Regions from separate parts of the Dickeya lacustris genome, predicted to be linked through region 1. Evidence: predicted binding sites of a transcription regulator. Region 1 holds the regulator's gene; the other holds the start of a gene.

The links. The regulator CRP, encoded in region 1, controls carbon source genes, mostly activating them, when cyclic AMP is high. The targets are predictions, from matches to a motif close to ATGTGANNNNNNTCACAT.
Region 2: O1Q98_RS02100 (YchE family NAAT transporter) is a predicted target of CRP. The motif match lies at 8,257-8,274, and genes of this name have one in related genera.

Annotation. Positions count from the first base shown of each region.
Region 1 covers NZ_CP114280.1:2,972,288-2,983,849, reverse strand. The annotation lists gene eat (ethanolamine permease) at 1-1, shown strand, start outside; gene slyD (peptidylprolyl isomerase) at 101-679, opposite strand; gene O1Q98_RS13495 (YheV family putative zinc ribbon protein) at 841-1,050, opposite strand; gene kefB (glutathione-regulated potassium-efflux system protein KefB) at 1,114-2,922, opposite strand; gene kefG (glutathione-regulated potassium-efflux system ancillary protein KefG) at 2,926-3,477, opposite strand; gene O1Q98_RS13480 (ABC transporter ATP-binding protein) at 3,619-5,538, shown strand; gene O1Q98_RS13475 (LysE family translocator) at 5,597-6,202, opposite strand; gene O1Q98_RS13470 (hydrolase) at 6,347-7,348, shown strand; gene O1Q98_RS13465 (YheU family protein) at 7,353-7,586, shown strand; gene O1Q98_RS13460 (phosphoribulokinase) at 7,872-8,741, shown strand; gene O1Q98_RS13455 (OsmC family protein) at 8,781-9,188, opposite strand; gene crp (cAMP-activated global transcriptional regulator CRP) at 9,514-10,146, shown strand; gene O1Q98_RS13445 (3-keto-L-gulonate-6-phosphate decarboxylase UlaD) at 10,254-10,901, opposite strand; gene O1Q98_RS13440 (L-ribulose-5-phosphate 4-epimerase) at 11,153-11,562, opposite strand, start outside.
Region 2 covers NZ_CP114280.1:458,665-470,226, forward strand. The annotation lists gene O1Q98_RS02070 (IS4 family transposase) at 1-812, opposite strand, end outside; gene oppF (murein tripeptide/oligopeptide ABC transporter ATP binding protein OppF) at 928-1,932, opposite strand; gene oppD (ABC transporter ATP-binding protein) at 1,929-2,918, opposite strand; gene oppC (oligopeptide ABC transporter permease OppC) at 2,935-3,843, opposite strand; gene oppB (oligopeptide ABC transporter permease OppB) at 3,856-4,776, opposite strand; gene oppA (oligopeptide ABC transporter substrate-binding protein OppA) at 4,912-6,555, opposite strand; gene O1Q98_RS02100 (YchE family NAAT transporter) at 7,464-8,108, opposite strand; gene adhE (bifunctional acetaldehyde-CoA/alcohol dehydrogenase) at 8,728-11,421, shown strand.

The DNA.
Region 1 (11,562 bases):
ACCGGTTTTGCTGACGCCCGACGTTTAACCCCGCGCCTGACCTGACGGAGAAGGCGCATAAAAAAAGGCCGCGCAAGCGGCCTTTTTACAACAAGGTCAATCAGTGGTGGCAACCGCAACCGCCGTTACCGCCGCAACCGCCTTTACCATGCTCGTGGTCATGGTCGTGGCCGTGACCGCCGCAGCAGCCTTCATGGTCGTGGTCATGATCGTGCGCGCCATGCACATGGCCGTGCTCAAGCTCTTCCGCCGTTGCTTCACGAATAGCCACCACTTCCACGTTGAATTTCAGATTCTGGCCAGCCAGCATGTGGTTGCCATCAACCACAACATGGTCGTCCTGTACTTCGGTGATTTCCACCGGTACCGGCCCCTGGTCGGTATCAGCCAGAAAACGCATGCCAACCTGTAACTCATCGACACCCACGAACACGTCTTTTGGCACGCGCTGCACCAGATTGTCATCGTATTCGCCGTACGCGTCGTTAGCGCCAACGCTGACGTCAAAGCGCTCGCCCACATCACGGCCTTCCAGCGCTTTTTCCAGACCGGAAATCAGCGAACCGTGACCGTGCAGATAGTCCAGCGGTGCGCTCACCGGAGACTCATCAACCAATACTCCATCTTCTGTACGTACCTGATAGGCGAGGCTGACCACCAGGTCTTTTGCTACTTTCATGATATCTCCTAGCGTTGGAAATCAATTTTGCGCAAATTGTAGCGGAAAATTGGCCCCCTGTACTGCATGAGGGAAAAAAACTCTGCCCGGACTGCCGCAGGCCAAGCCACCGCAGACACCCGTAACGGTTTCATGCACCTGAACGCAGGCGCGCACCGCCGTTACTGCGGGCGAAACAGGCCGATGATTTCTCCCACAGGCGCAGCCGTGGCCTTAAGCGGCGCTTCGGCCTGACTCTGCTGATAACCACATTGCACACAGACCACGACGTCATCGTCCCCTTCACGCCCAACCGCCAGCGTATCCTGCGTCTGGCATTTCGGGCAGACGGCACCGGCAATAAAACGTTTTCGAGTGGTAACTTTTTGCATGATGCTCCCCATTGATGATCCGTGATGATCGCTCTGGCGGCGATGCCAGCACATCACGCGCGGTTAAAACTCATCCCAGTCATCTGGCCTGCGCCGCTCGCGCTGCATTTCGCGCTCAAAAATGTCTTCCAGCTCGCGCCGCGCCTCTTTAACACGAGAAATCTGCGCCACATCGCCCTGCGTTTGTGGCATCAGTTCACGCAACATACGCATGTCGAGCCGCCGAAAATGCTGCTGTGCCCGATAAGCCTGATGCGGATGCATACCAAGCGTAATCAGCGTCTTACGCCCGAGCTCCAGTGCGCTGGAAAACGTTTCACGCGAAAATTGCGTCACGCCCGACTTCAGCAACTCATGCGCTTCAACGCGCCCGCGCGCCCGCGCCAGAATTTCCAGATTGGGAAAATGCTGCTGGCACAAATGCACCAGGGTCATGGTGTCTTCCGGCTCATTACAGGTAATCACGATAGATTGAGCCTGTTCAGCCCCGGCCGCACGCAGCAACTCAAGCTCCGTGGCATCACCGTAATAGACTTTATAACCGTAACTGCGCATCAGGCTAACAGCGCTGATATCACGCTCCAGCACAGTAATGCGCATTTTGTTGGCCATCAGCAAACGGGCAATCACCTGACCGAAACGACCAAAGCCGACCACGATCACCTGCGGCTCGTCATTTTCTACGTAAGGCGCTTCATCCGGTTCATCGCTCGCATTAAAACGACGCGCCAGCACACGATCGATGACCTGCATTAATAACGGCGTCACCATCATGGATAATGTGACCGTCACCAGTAACAGCGGCAATTGCGCACCTTTTAGCACTTTATGGGCCGCCGCCGAGGAAAACAGCACAAACGCAAATTCACCGCCCTGGCTCAATACCCCGGCGAATTGCAAACGCTCGGAAGAACGCAAACCATAAACACGGGCCAGCAGGTACAAAATCAGCCCCTTGGCCACCACCAGAATCGCCACCGCTGACAGCACCATCAAAATATTGGCGTACAGCACACCCAGATTCAGCGCCATGCCCACCGAGATGAAAAACAGCCCCAGCAGCAGCCCTTTGAACGGCTCAATGGCTATCTCCAGCTCGTGGCGGTACTCGCTTTCTGCCAGCAACACCCCCGCGATAAAGGTGCCAAGCGCCATCGACAGCCCCAACGCATCCATAAACAGCGCAGAGCCTAATACCAACAGCAGGGCGGCGGCAGTAAACACCTCTCGCACCCCGGATGCGGCAATAAAGCGGAACAACGGCCGCACCAGATAGCGGCCACCGATGAGCATGCCGCCAAAGGCCATCACTTTCAGCCCAACCTGATTCCAGTCATCCAGTTCGCCTTGCACCCCCGCCAGCACGGGAATCAAGGCCAATGCCGGGATCACCGCCAAATCCTGAAACAGCAGCACCGAGAAGCCGAGTTGACCGGCTTCATTGCGATTCATGCCCTTCTCGCGCATCAATTGCAGCGCAATGGCAGTAGACGACATCGCCAGCCCAATGCCGCCAATCAACGCCGATTGCCAGGAAAAGCGGTTCAGATACAACACGCCGCCCAGCGCGGCGGCGCAAATCAGCACCTGTGCGGCACCAATGCCAAAAATAGAACGCCGTAAGCGCCACAGTTTATCCGGCTCCAGTTCCAGGCCGATGATAAACATCAGAAACACAACACCCAGCTCGGAAAAATGCAAAATGGCATCGACATCACGAATAAACCCCAGCCCCCACGGGCCAATGGCAATCCCGGCCAGCAAATAGCCCAGCACCGCGCCAATCCCCAGCCGTGCGGCAATCGGCACCATCAACACGGCGACAAATAAAAACAACACACCCGCATTTAGCAATGAAGAGGACGTTTCCATGCTCTAGAGATCCCCCGGCAACAAGGGTGACGCCAGCCAGTCGCCATAGGCTCTGGCATGGTCTTGCAACACCCCGGGCGGTAAGCGCCGGGCCCAGTAAATCACCAGTGGCGAGAGCCAATTCATGTGGCACATGGCCGCCGTCATCTCAAACGGCCTTAAAACATCATCCATGGTGTAGCGATTAACACCAGAAGCATGATAGGCATCCTCCTGCTCTCCGGTGGTGACAACCGAACGCCAATACTTGCCCGTCAGCGCCGTACCGCCGACGCCATTGGCAAAGCCACGCGTCAGCACCCTGTCCATCCACTCTTTGAGCAGCGCCGGGCAACTGTAGGTGTAAAGCGGGTGCTGAAAGACGATCAGTTGATGTTCACGCAGCAACTGCTGCTCATGGTGAATATCGATAAAAAAATCGGGGTAATGTGCATAAAGATCGTGCACAGTGACATGCCCGCACTGGCGGGCGTAATGCAATAACAGCTTATTCGCAACCGAACTCTGTGATTCAGGATGGGCAAACAGCAGCAAAATCTTCGGTGGCTGCAACATCATTCCCCTCCAAGGCGTCGTCATTGTCGGTATTTTCGGCTACCATGCGGTGCAGTAATACGAGCAACAATTAATTAAGGCAGGACGTCAGCGTCCTGTTAGTTACTCAGTAATTTAACATATTTGAACATTTGGCGCGTTATGATTGTTTTCTCTTCACTGCAAATTCGACGCGGTACACGGGTACTGCTGGACAATGCCTCCGCCACGATTAACCCCGGCCAGAAAGTGGGCCTGGTGGGAAAAAATGGTTGTGGCAAATCAACCCTGTTGTCACTGCTGAAAGGGGAAATCAGCGCCGATGGCGGCAACATGACGTTTCCACAAAACTGGGCGCTGGCCTGGGTAAATCAGGAGACCCCCGCGCTGGCGCGCTCCGCGATTGACTATGTGATTGACGGCGATCGTGAGTTCCGGCAGTTGGAAGCCGGGCTTGAGGCGGCCAATGCGCACAATGATGGTCATGCCATCGCCACCTTGCACGGCAAGCTGGATGCGATACAAGCCTGGACAATCCAGTCTCGCGCCGCCAGCCTTCTCAACGGGCTCGGTTTTCAGCAAGAACAATTGCAACGTTCCGTCAGCGATTTCTCCGGCGGCTGGCGTATGCGCCTGAATCTGGCGCAGGCGCTGATTTGCCGCTCTGACTTGCTGCTGCTCGACGAACCGACCAACCACCTGGATTTGGATGCGGTTATCTGGCTGGAGAAATGGCTGAAAAACTACCCCGGCACACTGGTGCTTATCTCCCATGACCGCGACTTTCTTGACCCGATTGCCAATAAAATCCTGCATATTGAGCAGGAAACGCTGTTTGAGTACACCGGCAATTACACCTCGTTTGAGCAGCAACGTGCGACGCGGCTGGCCCAGCAGCAGGCGCTCTACGAGCACCAGCAAGAGCGCGTCACTCACCTGCAACACTACATCGACCGCTTTCGCGCCAAGGCCAGCAAAGCCAAGCAGGCGCAAAGCCGCATCAAGATGCTGGAGCGCATGGAGCTGATTGCGCCTGCGCATGTCGATAACCCGTTCCGCTTCAGTTTCCGGGTGCCAGAAGCATTGCCCAACCCGCTGTTGCGTATGGAAAAAGTCAGCGCTGGCTATGGCGACCGCCTGATCCTCGACTCCATCAAACTTAATCTGGTGCCGGGCTCGCGTATCGGTTTACTGGGTCACAACGGGGCCGGGAAATCGACGCTTATCAAACTGCTCGCCGGTGAAATCCAGCCCTTTAGCGGTGATATTGGCTTGGCCAAAGGCGTGCGCCTTGGTTATTTCGCCCAGCATCAACTGGAGTTTCTGCGCGCAGACGAATCACCGCTCCAGCACCTGACCCGCCTGGCCGACCGGGAAACCGAGCAGCAACTGCGTGATTATCTGGGCGGTTTCGGTTTTCGCGGCGATAAAGTCACCGAGCACACCGAGCGCTTTTCCGGTGGTGAAAAAGCGCGGCTGGTGCTGGCGCTCATCGTCTGGCAGCGCCCGAACCTGTTGCTGCTCGATGAACCGACCAACCACCTTGACCTCGATATGCGTCAGGCGCTAACCGAAGCATTGATTGATTTTGAAGGCGCGCTGGTGGTGGTGTCGCACGACAGGCACCTTATCCGTTCGACCACCGATGATCTCTATCTGGTACACGGCGGCAAAGTCGAGCCGTTTGACGGCGATCTGGAGGACTATCAGCAATGGCTGCTGGATGCGCAAAAGCAGGACAGCAGCGCCGAGAGCACGCCGAAAGAGAATGCCGCTAACAGCGCGCAATCGCGCAAAGAGCAAAAGCGCCGGGAGGCGGAGCTGCGCACGCTCACGCAACCATTGCGTAAGCAAATCAGCCAGCTTGAACAGCAAATGGAGAAACTGCAGGCCACGCTCAGTACGCTGGAAGAGCGCCTTTCGGATAGCGCCCTTTACGATGCCAGCCGTAAAAGCGAGCTAACCGACTGCCTGCAACAGCAAAGCAGCACCAAAACCGCACTGGAAGACGCGGAAATGGCGTGGCTGGACGCGCAAGAGCAGCTTGAGCAGTTCCTGCGTGAAGCGGAAAACCCGGCGTAAGGCATACACCGGCGTTAATCACGGCGCGGCCTGAAAGCCCGCCGTGCGTCACTCAAGGCTAGTGCCAGACCATCAACACGCAGGTGGCCGTCAGCACGCCCATCGCCAGATTGAATATTTTCCAGGCGCGCGGGCTTTGCAGCAGGCGGCCTATCAGCGCGCCAAACCCTAACCAGATAAACCCGGCCACCAGATTAACGCTGAACATCGCAATACTGATGGCAACCACCGAGCCGACATACCCTTCACCGGCGAGGCTAAAACCGGCGACGGCGCCCAGAGCCATTAACCAGGCCTTCGGGTTCAAAAACTGCAACAGCCCGCCCTGATAGAACGGCATTGGCCGTGAAGGTGCGCTGTCGGTATCAAGCCGTTCATAAGCGGCGGTGGCGATTTTCCATGACAGCCAGAGCAGGTAGAGGCTCCCTAGCACCTTTAAGGCCAGATGCAGCGTCGGGTAGAGCAGAGTCAGGCTGCCTAATCCCAGCGCCACCAGCAGCAACATGCTTTGCATACCCAGCATGATGCCTATCATCAGCGGCATCGATCGCCACAGACCAAAATTGGCCGCCGAGGCGGTAAGTAGCATATTATTAGGGCCCGGTGTAATTGCAGCGACCCACAAAAAACCGAGCATTGAGAGAAACAGGCTAACGTGCTCCATGAAACGGCAATCCCTTAACAGGTATGAATTTGGTATGAAACCATCAAGCTAGCAGCGCACCCTGGCACAGACAAGCTTTTCGCCCGGTCTCCCCCATGCAGGGGCACCGCTTCATCACGACACATAACGCATCATTCACCGTTTATGAACCGTATTTCACACCGTAATTCGCTGTTTCAGCCCCTGGCTGGGGTGAGCAACCCCCACTTGCAGACTATGCTGCCGCGCTTGCTGCGCCGCCGCCCGGTACTTCAGCCCCTCTGGCAGACGCTGACGCTGCCAGACGGCGATTTCGTTGAGCTGGCCTGGAGTGAAGACCCGCAAGCGGCGCGACACAAACCCCGCGTGGTGCTGTTTCATGGTCTTGAGGGCAGTTTTCACAGCCCTTACGCCCACGGCATGATGGCCGCCTGTCAGCAACGCGGCTGGCTGGCGGTGGTGATGCATTTTCGCGGCTGTGGCCGCCAGCCCAACCGTATGGCACGGGGCTATCACGCCGGGGAAACCGATGATGCCAGCTACTTCCTTGGCTGGCTCTCACACACCTTCGGCAGCGTGCCTACTGCGGCCATCGGCGTCTCTCTTGGCGGCAACATGCTGGCTTGCCTGTTGAGCCGACAGGATAGCGCTCACCGGCCTGACGTCGCGGCGATTATCTCCGCGCCGTTACAGCTCGAGCCGTGCAGCCGTCGGCTAGAGCGCGGATTCTCGCGCGTTTATCAGGGCTATTTGCTCAATTTGTTGCGCCGCAATGCCTTGCGTAAGCTTGCCGCCTACCCGAACTGCCTGCCGGTTTCCGCCGAGCGGCTGCGCAAAATACGTCATCTCAAAGAGTTCGACCAGCTCGTCACGGCACAGTTACACGGGTTTGCCGATGCCGATGATTACTACCGGCGCAGCAGCGCGCTGCCGCGACTGGCGCAGATTCGCCAGCCCTTGTTGGTGGTTCATGCCAAAGATGACCCATTCATGACCGCCGATGTCATTCCCGAACTGTCGCAATTGCCGGACAACATCCATTATTACCTGACCGAACACGGTGGCCATGTCGGTTTTGTCAGCGGCACCTGGCGTCAGCCACAATTATGGCTGGAGCAGTGCGTCCCCGACTGGCTGACGACCTATCTGGAACCCAACCGGAGCTAACACCATGATAATCCCCTGGCAGGAACTGGCGGCCCCCACGCTACAAAACCTGATTGAAGCCTTTGTGCTGCGCGAAGGCACCGATTACGGCGAGCATGAACGCTCGCTTGAGGAGAAAGTTGCCGCCGTCGAGCAGCAACTCCGTCAGGGCGAGGTAGTGCTGGTGTGGTCTGAACTGCATGAAACCGTCAATATCATGCCGCGCAACCAGCTTGGCCGCACTGAGCGCAACGCATGATGAGATGAATTGCGCCAAACGCAAATTGGCGTGGCGGCAAGCGGCAAATAGGCTAACAATGGCCGCAGACGCCTGACGGCCAGCAGGAATTCGGTTATAACGATCGGTTTATCACGATCTGGTTATCACGGCAGATAGGCGGGCCGAAGGAAACCCGTCTGGCGACAGCGGCTTTCCGATAGCGCCCGGCATCAGAACGTCCTCAATAATAACAACGCTTAATCACAACAACGGTTATCGCACCAGGATGGCCCGGTTTCGCAGCATCAATCAGCGGAGGTTTGCATGTCACATCAGCACCCGATTATCGCAGTCACCGGTTCCAGCGGCGCCGGAACCACCACCACCAGCCTGGCATTTCGCAAAATTTTCCAGCAACTTAACCTGCGCGCCGCGCTGGTAGACGGCGACAGTTATCACCGCTATACCCGACCGGAAATGGATATGGCTATCCGTAAAGCGCGCGATGTGGGTCGTCATATCAGTTATTTTGGGCCGGAAGCCAATGACTTTAGCCAACTGGAGCAGGCATTTATCGATTACGGTCGCACCGGCACCGGCCAGACCCGCAAATACCTGCACACCTATGATGAGGCCATTCCCTACCATCAGGTGCCGGGAACATTTACGCCCTGGGAGCCGATGCCGCAGCCGACCGACCTGCTGTTTTATGAGGGGCTGCATGGCGGCGTTGTTACCGCCCAGCATAACGTCGCACAGCACGTTGACCTGCTGGTGGGGGTGGTGCCTATCGTCAATCTGGAGTGGATACAAAAACTGGTGCGTGACATCAACGAGCGCGGCCATTCGCGCGAAGCGGTGATGGACTCGGTGGTGCGCTCAATGGAGGATTACATCACCTATATCACCCCGCAGTTTTCCCGCACCCATATCAACTTTCAGCGTGTCCCGACGGTTGACACCTCGAATCCGTTTGCCGCCAAAGCCATTCCCTCAATGGATGAAAGCTTTGTGGTGATTCATTTTCAGGGGCTGGACAACATGGATTACCCCTATCTGCTGGCGATGCTACAGGGGTCGTTTATTTCACACATCAATACGCTGGTGGTGCCGGGCGGCAAAATGGGGCTGGCGATGGAGCTGATTATGACACCGCTGGTGCGGCGACTGATTACGGGTAATGGCCTTGCCTGACACGGTGCGACGGCGATGAAGCCGCCGCGAGCCGGTGCGTTAACCCTGCGCTACCACTTCATGGCTGTGCGTTATCTGCACCGCTTTTTCCAGCATCAGCGCCACCGAGCAGTATTTTTCCGCTGACAGCGACACCGCGCGCTCAACGGCTTTTTCCGATAGCGCGTTGCCCGTGACGATAAAGTGCAGATTGATAGCGGTGAACAGGCGCGGCGCCTCTTCACGCCGCTCGGCGCTCAAACGCACTTCGCAATCCGTTACGTCATGGCGACCTTTTTGCAGTATGGAGACCACATCAATGGCGCTACAGCTGCCCGCTGCCATCAGCACCATTTCCATCGGGCTGGGCGCTTTATCGCCTGAATTGCCATCCATCAGCACCTGATGACCGGATGCGGACTCACCTAAAAACGTCAATCCCTCAACCCACTTCACCCGAGCCTGCATAATTTTGCCCTCAATCAACTATTTTTGAAATTTTGCACCGCTCATGTACAAAAAAGCCTGATAATCAGAGCTTAATCATGCTGAAGCGAGACAACACGAGACACTACACTCAACCTGTGTTACAAACGGAGGACGTAAACCCGTGTGTGTCGGGCTGCTGCCTGACTGCCATCGGTTTACCGGCGTCATTGATAGACCGTCTCCGTATCATCCCTGACGTCATTCCGCCAGGACGGAATTTGAATTATAACTATGTTATCACGCCGTACAGGGAACTCTGAGCCCTGTGATTTGCGCAGTGAATTACAACAGAGGATAACAGCGAATGGTTCTCGGCAAACCGCAAACAGACCCGACTCTCGAATGGTTCCTTTCTCATTGTCACATTCACAAGTACCCATCGAAGAGCACTCTGATCCATCAGGGTGAAAAAGCAGAGACGCTTTACTACATCGTAAAAGGCTCGGTTGCCGTGCTGATTAAGGATGAAGAAGGCAAGGAAATGATTCTGTCTTATCTGAATCAGGGCGATTTTATCGGCGAGCTTGGCTTGTTTGAAGATGGGCAGGAGCGCAGTGCATGGGTTCGGGCAAAAACTGCCTGTGAAGTCGCTGAAATTTCCTACAAAAAATTCCGCCAGCTTATCCAGGTTAACCCGGATATTCTGATGCGCCTCTCCTCGCAGATGGCCCGTCGCCTGCAAGTCACCTCGCAGAAAGTCGGCAATCTGGCATTTTTGGATGTCACAGGGCGTATCGCACAGACCTTACTGAATCTGGCCAAACAACCGGATGCCATGACCCACCCGGATGGTATGCAGATCAAGATTACCCGTCAGGAGATAGGCCAGATAGTCGGCTGTTCCCGTGAAACTGTCGGTCGTATCCTGAAAATGCTGGAAGACCAGAATCTTATCTCCGCTCACGGTAAAACCATCGTGGTTTACGGCACGCGCTGATCGGGCGTCAGCCCGTTTTCCATCTGAACGGGTTTTTTAATATCAGCAAGGGCGGCCAATGGCCGCCCTGCTTATTTTGCGTATCGGTGAGTGTCGCGGGCGACGCGTTACGACCAGTATTTATTGATCTCGGTGCGCAGAGCCTCAGCCGTCGCTTTACCGCTCTCAGACGCCAGCGCACGGCCAGCAATAAAGGTCTTGGCGCTAATCCCCTCAAACAGATGAATATCCTGCGGCACAATACCGCCGGTAATTGACAGCTCCAGCCCCAACTCAGACAGCGCGCGCATCCGGCCAAGATCGTCATGCGTCCAGTTGACCCCGGCGAGCTCGGCATCGCGCGAGCGGTGATAAATCGCCTGCGTAATGCCCATATCGACCCACTGACGGGCATCATCAAGGTTCCAGTTGCCATACAGTTCAATCTGGATTTCCCCGCCAAACTCATCGGCCACTTTTTTGCAGGCCGCAATAGTGGCAACGTGCGCCGCCGCTGAAACGGTTATCCAGTTCGCCCCGGCAGAGAATGCCATGCGTGCCAAAATAGCGCCGCCATCGGTGGTTTTCATATCACACACAATAATGTGTTTGGGGTGGCGCTCACGCAGCGTGCGCACCGCCGTCATGCCTTCAGCAAAGGCCAGAATGGTGCCTACCTCAATGACTTCAACAAACCCGCTGACGCGGTCAGCAATCTCAATCGCTGTTGCCAGGTCAGTCGAGTCCAGGGCGATTTGCAGCATAGGTTTAGTCATAACTGATTCCTCTCCAAGAGTGAAAATAGTGAAATCACCGGATTGCGAGCGAGCGCGGCCCGTGGCCTGATGCCACTATTTATTTCAATGGTTCTCAATACACTATTTCAGGTCGCTGGCGCAGACCGTCGATGAATAAAAGCAATAAGGTTTAAACGTAATAAAGCTTAAAAATAATAAAGCCTGGAAATAAATATTGTTTAAAAATAACTACTGTTTAAAAATAACCACCGGTTAAAAATAAATAAGCTTTAACGCTGGCCGTAATAAGCATTCGCGCCATGTTTTCTGAAATAGTGTTTATCAGAAAGCGCCTGATCGATATGAATCGTCGGATTAAGCAAGCGGGTAGACAGCGCCATCGCCGCCACCTCTTCGAGCACCAGCGCATTGTGTACTGCATCCATCGCGTTTTTCCCCCAGCAGAAGGGCGCATGCCCGGTTATCACCGCACCCGGTACGGCCAGCGGGTCGAGATCCCGGCGCTGAAACTCTTCGACAATCACCGCGCCGGTGTTTTTCTCATACTCACAGGCAATTTCCTGCTCGCTCAACGCGCGGGTGCAGGGAATATCGCCATAGAAATAGTCGGCATGGGTGGTGCCCAGCGCCGGGATGTCCAGCCCCGCCTGTGCCCAGATAGTGCCGTGGCGTGAATGGG
Region 2 (11,562 bases), 1.9 Mb from region 1:
CGTGGCTTATATCCCATTAGGCTGGTAAAAAGCAGCCACGGTTCACGCGCGTTTTTACGGTACATCCTGTCTGTTTTGGGGTAATGCTGGCTGCTTTTCCTGCCCGTCGCCCGCTTATGCACGGTGTAGAAATGTCCCTGACAGTCACGACTGGCGTTGCGTGCCAGACGCCCGAACCCCAGATAGCGCGCCGTTGTTGATGACACAATATCCCGCGCCATCTGCCACTCTTCATCCCCTACGACCTGAAAATAGAGGCTGCCCCTGATTCGCCCGACAAAGTCCCAGCCCAGAGAGCGGATGTGGTGAAACCAGCCGCTGCGAAAGCCTGCATCGGTCACGATAATGACCTGCTTATCTTTGCCGATGGCGGCAGCCATCTGATCGAGAAAGGCATTTTGTACGGCAGAGTTGTGCTGGTAGCGGGAGAAAATGACCTTACTCATCAGAGGGATAGCTCTACCATCACACAATAAGCTTGCCCTCAAAACACTGAGCTCTGATGAAGGATAGCCACTCCAGTCCACGGCAATGACACAAACTGAAAGGCTGTGTGTGAGGCGGGATACAAGCTGTTGATAGACGGCGGGAATATCACTGAACATCAGGTCACTGTTGAGGTGCCGGTCAACACGCTTAATCTTGTGCTTAACACGTGCGGGGCCTGGCAGGTATCTGCCGATGCTGGTAAGAGAAAGCGAGGCACCACGCGTCAGGGCCACGGTCATATCGAGCAGGGCGTTTTTACGGTACTGATGAATGGAGTTCAGGGACTGGCTGAAAAATTTATGGCAAACTTGTGAAACAGGCATAGAGGAGTGACCTTACTTTTTGGTGGAACACTAAGTAGATCACAACCTTCTATGCCTGTCTTTATTTATGGGGAACCGTCAGCCCTTGAGGGGCGTTTTTTCTGTCCGTGTGACGTTACGGCAACGGGTCAACCTTCAGGCAAGAAACCGCATGACGGAAACTGCCTTCCAATACCGGGCGCGTTTTGGCGCATTCCGGCCCAACGACCGGGCAGCGGGTGCAAAATACACAGCCTACCGGCGGGTTTATCGGTGAGGGTAAATCACCGTCCAGCAGTTGGATCTGCTTATTGCGCTCTTTATCCGGGTCAGGAATGGGCACGGCTGACATCAAGGCGCGCGTGTAGGGGTGCATTGGATTATGGTAGAGCTCATCATAGGTACCAAGCTCCACCGCATGACCCAAATACATCACCAGCACGCGATCGGAGATATGTTTCACCACCGACAGGTCGTGGGCGATAAAAATCAGCGATAACCCCATTTCACGCTGCAACTGCTGTAGCAGGTTGACCACCTGAGCCTGAATCGACACATCCAGTGCAGAAACCGGCTCATCACAGATAACCAGCTTCGGCTCAAGAATCAGTGCGCGGGCGATACCAATACGCTGGCACTGCCCCCCCGAAAACTCATGGGGATAGCGGTTGATAAGGTTTGGCAACAGACCGACTTTCATCATCATCGCTTTAACGCGATCTTTCACTTCCTGACGCGGCATCTGCGGGTGATAGGTTTTCAACGGCTCGGCAATGATTTCACCAATGGTCATACGCGGGTTAAGCGACGCCAGCGGGTCCTGGAAAATCATCTGGATATCGCTGCGTACATCACGCCATTGTGTATCACTCATGCCAAGCAGGTCTTTGCCAAGCCAGCTAATACGACCGCTGCTCGCTTTCACCAAACCAATAATGGCACGGGCAAGCGTTGATTTACCGCAGCCTGACTCCCCGACTACACCTAAGGTTTCACCTTCATACAGCCGTAACGTGACGCCATCGACCGCTTTGAGTTTCTTCGCCGGTTGCCAGAACCACTGCTTGTCATCGCGAATATCAAAGTGAACTTTCAGCTCGTCCACTTCCAGCAATACTTTCTTGTTTTCCAGCTCACTCATACTAATTCCCCCACGCTTCGGAAACAGGCACGCAAACGCCCTTCGCCAAACGGCGTCAACTCAGGCGACTGCTGACAGCCATCCTGGGCATAAGGGCAGCGCGGCTGGAAGGGGCAACCTTTCGGTAAGCGCAACAGGTTAGGCGGGTTGCCGGCAATCGTTGCCAGCGCCTCATTTTCCTCATCCAAACGAGGAACTGCTTTTAACAGGCCAATAGAGTAAGGATGCGTCGGCTCATAGAAAATCTCACGGGCGCTGCCGTACTCCATGGTGCGCCCGGCATACATCACCAGCACTTTATCGCAGATGCCAGCCACTACGCCCAGATCATGGGTAATCATGATAATCGACGTGTTAAACTCGCGTTTCAGCTCGTTGAGCAGCGTCATTATCTGGGCTTGCACCGTCACATCCAGCGCCGTGGTCGGTTCGTCGGCGATCAACAGTTTAGGGCGGCATAACAGCGCCATCGCTATCATCACTCGCTGACGCATCCCACCCGAAAACTCATGCGGGAACATACGCATACGCTTTCTGGCTTCAGGCATTTTGACGGCATCCAGCATACGAACAGACTCGTCGAAGGCTTCGCTCTTGCCCAGCTTTTTGTGCAGCATCAGCACTTCCATCAACTGCTCGCCAACGCGCATGTACGGGTTGAGCGATGTCATTGGGTCCTGAAAAATCATGGCTATCTCTTCTGCACGCAGGCGGTTAAGCTCCCGCTCCGGCAGATTGAGAATCTCGCGGCCATTAAAACGCGCAGAACCGCCAATGCGGCCATTTGACGCCAGTAACCCCATCAGAGCAAAAGCCGTCTGAGATTTACCGGAGCCTGACTCCCCTACGATGCCGAGGGTTTCACCCGCCATCAGTGAGAAATTCAGGTCATTAACAGCGGTGACATCACCATCCGGTGTGCCGAAGGTGACGCGCAAATCTTTCACACTGAGCAGCGCTTCACGGTGTTGTGACGAATTCATCATGATATGAAGCGTCTCCTTAGCGATCTTTCGGGTCGAGGGCATCACGCAAGCCATCGCCGATAAAGTTAAAACAAAACAGCGTAATCACCAGAAAACCGGCAGGATAAAGCAGTAACCACGGCGCAACTTCCATTGAGTTAGCGCCGTCATTAAGCAGTGCGCCCCAACTACTGAGAGGCTCCTGAGTCCCCAGACCAAGAAAGCTCAGGAAGGATTCAAACAGAATCATGCTCGGCACCAGCAACGAGGCATACACCACGACCACGCCCAATACGTTAGGCACGATGTGACGCAGAACGATATTGCGGCTAGAAACACCGCACACCAGAGCGGCTTCAATAAACTCTTTACGTTTTAAGCTCAACGTCTGACCACGCACGATACGTGCCATATCGAGCCACGACACCATGCCGATAGCCACGAAGATCAGCAGGATATTCTGGCCAAACACGGTCACGAGTAGAATCACAAAGAACATGAACGGGAAGGAATTGAGGATTTCCAGCAAGCGCATCATCACCGAATCGGCCTTACCGCCGAGATAGCCAGACGCAGCGCCGTACAGTGTTCCGACAATCACAGCGACCAAGGCGGCGGCCACGCCAACCATCAGCGAAATTCGCCCGCCAATCGCCACGCGCACCAGCAGGTCACGGCCAGAGGAGTCGGTACCAAAGTAGTGTTTTGAGGCCATATCCGGCGCACTGGACATCATATTCCAGTCGGTATCGGCATAATTAAACGCTGCAAGCATCGGGCCTAGGATCACGAACAGCGTAATCAATGCCAGTACGAACAGGCTCGCCAGCGCAGCGCGGTTGTGCATAAAGCGGCGGCGCGCATCCTGCCATAGGCTGCGCCCTTCCACCTCGAGTTTTTCGCTGAAACTGTCCACCGCTTCGCGGTTACGTTTATTCAACAACATGGGTGTCTTACCTTAGTAACGGATCTTCGGATCGATGACCGCATACAGCACATCGATGACCGCATTAAATACAATGGTCAACGCGCCAACCAGAATGGTCAGACTCAGCACTAATGAATAATCGCGGTTAAGCGCACCATTCACAAACAGCTGACCGATACCGGGCAAACCAAAGATGGTTTCAATCACCATAGAGCCGGTAATAATCCCTACAAACGCAGGGCCCATGTAAGAAATCACCGGCAGTAGAGTCGGTTTCAATGCGTGGCGCAAAATAATGCGACGCAGCGGCAACCCTTTCGCCCGGGCGGTACGAATAAAGTTGGAATGCAAGACTTCTATCATAGAGCCGCGCGTAATACGGGCGATACTGGCGATATAAGACAGCGATAATGCCACCATCGGTAAAATGATGTACTGCGGCGCACCGCCGTTCCAGCCACCACCGGGCAACCAGCGCAACGTAATGGCAAAGACCAGCACCAATAGCGGCGCGACCACAAAGCTTGGGATAACGACCCCCGTCATCGCAAATCCCATGACGGTATAGTCCCACTTACTGTTCTGATTCAGTGCGGCGACGACACCGGATGTGACGCCCAGCACAATCGCCAGCAAAAACGCAGCGGCACCCAACTTGGCCGAGACCGGGAACGCCCGCGCAACCAAATCATTTACCGAGTAATCTTTGTACTTGAAAGACGGCCCAAAATCGCCTTGCATCAGTTGCAACATGTAGCTGCCATACTGCTTAATCATCGGATCATTAAGATGATACTTGGCTTCAATATTCGCCATAACTTCAGGCGGGAGCGTTCGTTCTCCCGTAAACGGACTTCCCGGAGCCAACCTCATCATGAAAAACGAAATCGTGATCAAGATGAACAGGGTCGGGATTGCTTCCAGGCAACGACGAAAAATAAATTTTAACATTGACCTTACCTATCAAACCGGTCTGAGATGTTCTCTTCTATTATTTATCAAACAATGGTTTATCAAAAAAATAATGACCATTTATTAAACAGACAACCGGGCCGCACACTGTCGTGCGGCCCGGCCATTGATTAATTAATGCTTGATAATATAGAGATTTTTAACGTTGATATTATCCAACGGGTCTTTACCTGTCAGGCCGCCGACATACGGCTTAACCAGACGAGTGTTCGCATAATAATAAACCGGAACCACCGCTGCATCTTTCTCTAACAGCTGTTCAGCTTCTTTGTATGCCGCAGCACGCTCATCCTCTGTTTTGGCCGCCAATGCTTTCGCCATCAGCTTGTCAAAGTCAGCACTCTTATAATGAGACGTGTTGCTGCTGCTGTTAGAAATCATGATGTTAAGGAAGGTGCTGGGTTCGTTATAGTCAGCACACCAGCCCGCACGTGCGACATCATACGTTCCCTGATGACGGCTATCCAGGAAGGTTTTCCATTCCTGGTTCTCCAGTTTGGCTTCAACACCAATGTTGTTTTTCCAAATAGAAGAAGCCGCGATCGCCAGTTTTTTATGCAGATCGGAGGTGTTATACAGCAGGTTAAACGTCAGCGGTTTCTCTGCGGTGAAGCCGGCTTCAGCCAGTAATTTTTTCGCCTCAGCATTGCGCTTCTCACGTGACCAGCTCACCCACTCAGGCGGTGTCAGTTTGCCATCCAATCCATCAATATAAGGCGGAGTAAAACCAAATGCTGGCGTATCGCCCTGACCTTTCACTTTATTAACCAGAATGTCCTGATCCAGGCCGAGAACCAGCGCCTGACGAACGCGAGGATCGGTAAATGGTGCTTTCTGATCGTTAATTTCGTAGTAATACGTACACAGGTACGGATCGGCTTTCACTTCACCTGGAATTTCTTTCTTCAGCTTCTGGAACAGTTCGATAGGCAGATTGTTATAGGTCATGTCTATCTCACCGCTACGGTAGCGGTTCACATCGGTTACTTCAGAAGAGATGGGCAGATACGTGACTTTATTGATGACGGTATTGGCGTTATCCCAATAGTTCGGGTTGCGCTCAAGAACAATCTTCTCGTTGACGATCCACTCTTTCAGCTTATAAGCCCCGTTACCGACCCAGTTCGCCGGCTGCGTCCATTTTTCGCCGAACTGCTCAACCACTTTTTTGTTTACCGGGAACGTCGAAGGATGCACTAACAGTTTATAGAAGTAAGGAACCGGCTCGCTCAGGGTCACTTCGAGGGTGTTGTCATCAATTGCTTTCACACCGAGCGTATCCGGTGTTTTTTTACCGGCGACAACATCATCAATATTCAGGATATGGCCGAATTGCAGGTAGCTTGCATAAGGGGATGCCGTTTTCGGATCAGACACACGCTGCCAACTGTAAACGAAGTCCTTGGCAGTGACCGGATCGCCGTTGGACCATTTGGCATTTTTACGCAAATGGAATGTCCAGACTTTAAAGTCTTTATTATCCCAGCTTTCAGCCACACCAGGCGCCGGATGGCCGTCCGGGCTGATAACTAACAAACCTTCGAGCAGGTCACGAGAAATATTGGACTCGGGCACGCCTTCAATTTTATGCGGGTCTAACGAGGCCACTTCTGAGCCATTGTTGCGAACCAGCTCTTGTTTTTCTGCCAACTGAACACCGGCCGGTACGTTTGCAGACCAGGCGGAAACACTGGCTGACGCTGTGATAGCAGCGAGAATACTGATAGCCAGTCTTTTTTTAATTGTGTTGTTTACCATTATTTACCTTGCTCCTGTTTTACTGTTATCGCACCCAGTCAGGCACATAACTTTATTCGTACGCGTCAAACGAACAGACACCCTCGCCACCAGAGGAACGGTTCTGGCGATGTCGGTCGATGAATCGCGGCAAAACGGTTTATGCAGGGAACCTACTGTCTATATTCGAAAAACCGACATATCAAGCAGGTTCATGCCTATGTGCTGAGGAGATCTACTGAGCTCAAAACTCACCGCAGATAAAACCCACACATTCAGGCAACCCAAAAACCGCCGTTGTCCTGTCCCGGACCCGGCAGCTTTAGCCATTTCCTCTCCTCCCTGATGCCACGTTATTTCATTCTGCAACTATCTGAATAAGCTTCTAATAAATTTAACTTATCCATAACAGCGAGAGAAAATAACGTGATGCCGAACGTATCAGAAGAATCCGGCTTCGCCAATAGATTTTATAGCCTGTTACTTAAATTTCTTTTCCCGCCCATAACACCAGAAAATAACCATAATAAAAAGATGGATATAAAAACATCGCTAACGGGTTCTTTCGTGGTCAAATCGCCATATGACAGAGAATTGTCCAATAGGATACGAGTATGGAAGAATTAACCGTAACCACGCCCAATAAGCACGCGATAAAACACTTCTTAGGCAAAGTGATGATTTTGTCATCATCAATGCCCGTGGTGTGAATAAATTCACAGCGTCTCCGCTAATGGCGCTTATCAATCCTGGGCAATTAGACACTGCCACCGCATTAGCTTATCTAAGGCATAAATAGAACAATAAAAAAAAGTTATACCAAACGACAAACATAAATAATTCTCACTGATGCCGCGTATGCCCATCTCGCATAACAGCATCAGAAGAATAGCAGGCAGGGATAAAAAGAAGTGTAGTCAGCCTCGCCGTTACATCAAGCCAGGGAACAACGTGCGGATGCCATTGACAATAAATTCGATCCCAAGCGACATCAGCAATAACCCCATGATACGGGTTACAACGTTGATTCCCGTCTGCCCGAGCAATCGAACCAGGGCTGGCGCAATACGAAACAGCAGCCAGCAGCAAAACGCAAACACCGCAATAGCCGCAGACAATCCCAGTAAATTCTGCCAGCCGTGATAGCGTGAACTCCACACAATGGTTGAGCTGATAGCCCCTGGCCCTGCCATCAGTGGCAGCGCTAATGGCACCACACCGATACTCTCGCGATTTGCGGTCTCCGTTTTTTCCTGCTTATTCTGTTTATCCTCACCCAATTTGCCGCTTATCATCGACATCGCGATGGTCACAATCAAAATGCCGCCAGCAATACGAAAGGAGTCGATGGAAATACCAAATAGCCGCAGGATACTGTCGCCAAGAAACAGGGCGACCCACAAAATAATCACGACCGATAGATTGGCCGTCAGATTGGTTTTCGCCCTCCCCTCATTCCCCTGGTAATTCGTCATGCTAATGAAAATGGGCAAAATACCGACCGGGTTTATCAGCGCAAATAATCCGACAAAAAACTTAATGTAACCGGACAAATCAAGAACGGGTTGAATCACATATCCCCCTAAAATTATGGTCAACCGATGTCAGCGACCGATGCCTGATACTTTCCTTGTTAACGTGACACGGGTTTTCCCTACCAATACATCGGTATCGCGCTTCACAGCATGCCGAACCGCGATGACAGTGCCATGACCGGCAATCGTGCGGTTATCAGCACATGCGTTATCGACACATTAATCGTGCTGCTATCGACAATAGTGCAGTTATCGACACATTCTCGTCGCGCTTCGCCACTAATTGGTGATTTATTTGTTACAAATGAATAAAACTCGGTAGATATCATCACCAATAGCGATGCTGAATGGAGTCAGCATTGAGTTTTATAGAGGCTGATCACAAAAAAAGCCTCAGCAAAGGCGTATTCTGCGGACATATCAGGAAAGACAGCGAACTGGCAAGGTTTTGTTATTAAAAATAGGTTATCAGGCCATTGAGAAACTAAAGTTTCCGATTTTAGCGTCTGATCTTCATTAAACCGAGCCTTTTGAGTCAATGGAAATTAAGCAGGCAGGCCAACAATGCCACTGCCATCAAATGGACAGCCGTTATCTATACTGTCTATTCACCGGACTGACCATTGACTGAAAAAGCTTAACATTACAGGAGAGCATTATGGCCGTAACAAACGTTGCTGAACTTAACGCTTTGGTCGCGCGCGTTAAAAAAGCGCAGCAAGAATTTGCCAATTTTAATCAGGAACAAGTCGATCGCATCTTCCGCGCCGCCGCACTGGCCGCAGCAGATGCCCGCATTCCATTGGCGAAAATGGCCGTGGCCGAGTCCGGCATGGGGATCATCGAAGACAAAGTCATCAAAAATCACTTTGCTTCTGAATACATCTATAACGCATACAAAGATGAGCAGACCTGCGGTGTCCTGTCCGTTGATGATACCTTCGGCACCATCACTATCGCGGAACCGATTGGTATTATCTGTGGCATCGTGCCGACCACCAACCCAACCTCAACCGCTATCTTCAAGGCACTGATCAGCCTGAAAACCCGTAATGGCATCATTTTCTCCCCCCACCCGCGTGCGAAAAATGCCACCAACAAAGCAGCGGATATCGTATTGCAGGCCGCGATTGCCGCTGGTGCGCCAAAAGACATTATCGGCTGGATTGATGAGCCTTCTGTTGAGCTCTCTAACCAATTAATGCACCACCCTGACATCAACCTGATTCTGGCAACAGGCGGGCCAGGCATGGTGAAAGCCGCGTACAGTTCTGGGAAACCGGCTATTGGCGTTGGTGCGGGCAACACACCGGTCGTGGTAGATGAAACGGCAGATATTAAACGCGCGGTCGCATCCATTTTGATGTCTAAAACCTTCGATAACGGCGTTATCTGTGCATCAGAACAGTCTGTTATCGTTGTTGATGAAATTTATGATGCAGTACGCGAGCGTTTCTCCACACATGGCGGCTACCTGCTGAAAGGAAAAGAGCTTCAGGCGGTTCAGTCCATCATTCTGAAAAATGGCGCGTTGAATGCCGCGATTGTGGGGCAACCCGCGATTAAGATTGCAGAGATGGCGGGCATTCATGTTCCTGCCAGCACCAAAGTGCTCATTGGTGAAGTCGTTAATGCCGATGAGTCAGAGCCTTTCGCTCATGAAAAACTCTCGCCAACGCTTGCGATGTATCGGGCCAAAGATTTTGAAGATGCGGTCAGCAAAGCCGAGAAATTGGTTGCCATGGGCGGCATTGGCCACACCTCTTGTTTGTACACCGACCAGGATAACCAGCCGCACCGCGTCAACCATTTCGGCGACAAGATGAAGACTGCGCGCATCCTTATCAACACCCCGGCGTCTCAGGGCGGGATCGGCGATTTGTACAACTTTAAACTGGCGCCGTCACTGACACTGGGTTGCGGATCATGGGGAGGCAACTCTATCTCCGAAAACGTAGGGCCTAAACATCTGATCAACCGCAAAACTGTGGCTAAACGAGCAGAAAACATGCTGTGGCACAAACTTCCGAAATCCATCTATTTCCGTCGTGGTTCACTGCCCATCGCGCTGGATGAAGTGGCAACCGACGGTGCAAAACGCGCCTTTATCGTTACAGACCGGTTCCTGTTTAACAATGGCTATGTTGACCAGATCACCTCCGTGCTGAAACAACACGGCCTGGACACCGACGTCTTCTTTGAAGTCGAAGCCGACCCGACGCTCAGTATTGTGCGCAAGGGTGCAGAGCAGATGAATGCCTTCAAGCCGGATGTCATCATCGCATTGGGTGGCGGTTCACCGATGGATGCCGCGAAGATCATGTGGGTTATGTATGAGCACCCTGATACCCACTTCGAAGAACTGGCGTTACGCTTTATGGATATCCGTAAACGTATTCATAAATTCCCGAAAATGGGCGTGAAAGCGAAGCTTATCGCGGTGACGACAACGTCAGGAACCGGCTCTGAAGTCACGCCATTTGCCGTTGTTACCGATGATGCTACCGGGCAGAAATATCCGCTGGCAGACTATGCTCTGACCCCAGATATGGCGATTGTCGATGCCAATCTGGTCATGAATATGCCCAAGTCCTTGTGCGCCTTTGGCGGCCTGGATGCGGTCACTCACGCGCTGGAAGCCTATGTTTCCGTGCTGGCGAACGAATACTCTGATGGTCAGGCGCTTCAGGCATTGAAGCTGCTAAAAGAGAATTTGCCGACCAGTTATCGTGAAGGCGCTAAAAACCCGGTAGCCCGTGAGCGCGTTCACAATGCCGCTACCATTGCCGGTATTGCCTTTGCCAACGCCTTCCTTGGGGTGTGTCACTCCATGGCGCATAAATTAGGCTCTGAGTTCCATATACCTCATGGGCTAGCGAATGCGTTACTCATCAGCAACGTTATCCGTTACAACGCTAATGATAACCCAACCAAGCAAACAGCGTTCAGCCAGTATGATCGCCCACAGGCTCGCCGTCGTTACGCAGAAGTGGCCGACCATTTGGGTCTGGGCGCACCGGGCGATCGCACCGCGCAGAAAATTGAAAAACTGCTGGCGTGGCTTGACGAGATTAAGAAAGATTTGGGCATTCCGGCGTCTATCCGCGAAGCCGGTGTTCAGGAAGCTGACTTCCTCGCACGTGTGGATAAGCTGTCTGAAGATGCCTTTGACGACCAGTGCACCGGTGCTAACCCACGTTATCCATTGATTGCCGAACTCAAACAAATCCTGTTGGATTCGTTCTATGGCCGCCCATTTGTAGAGCACCCGGTCAGTGAGGCAAAAACGGATGCGGCTGTAACCAGCGCGCCGGTGAAAAGTGAGAAAAAAGAAAAGAAAGCCGTTAATTAATAACCGCTAATTGAGACAACACGCCAAAAGCCCGGTGGTTCACACCGGGCTTTTTTTATTCCCTCAGGGCACGCGATTTCACATCGATGATGTGAAAACCTTCCTGGCCAACGACTCCGCGTATGCGTTTCATGCCATCAT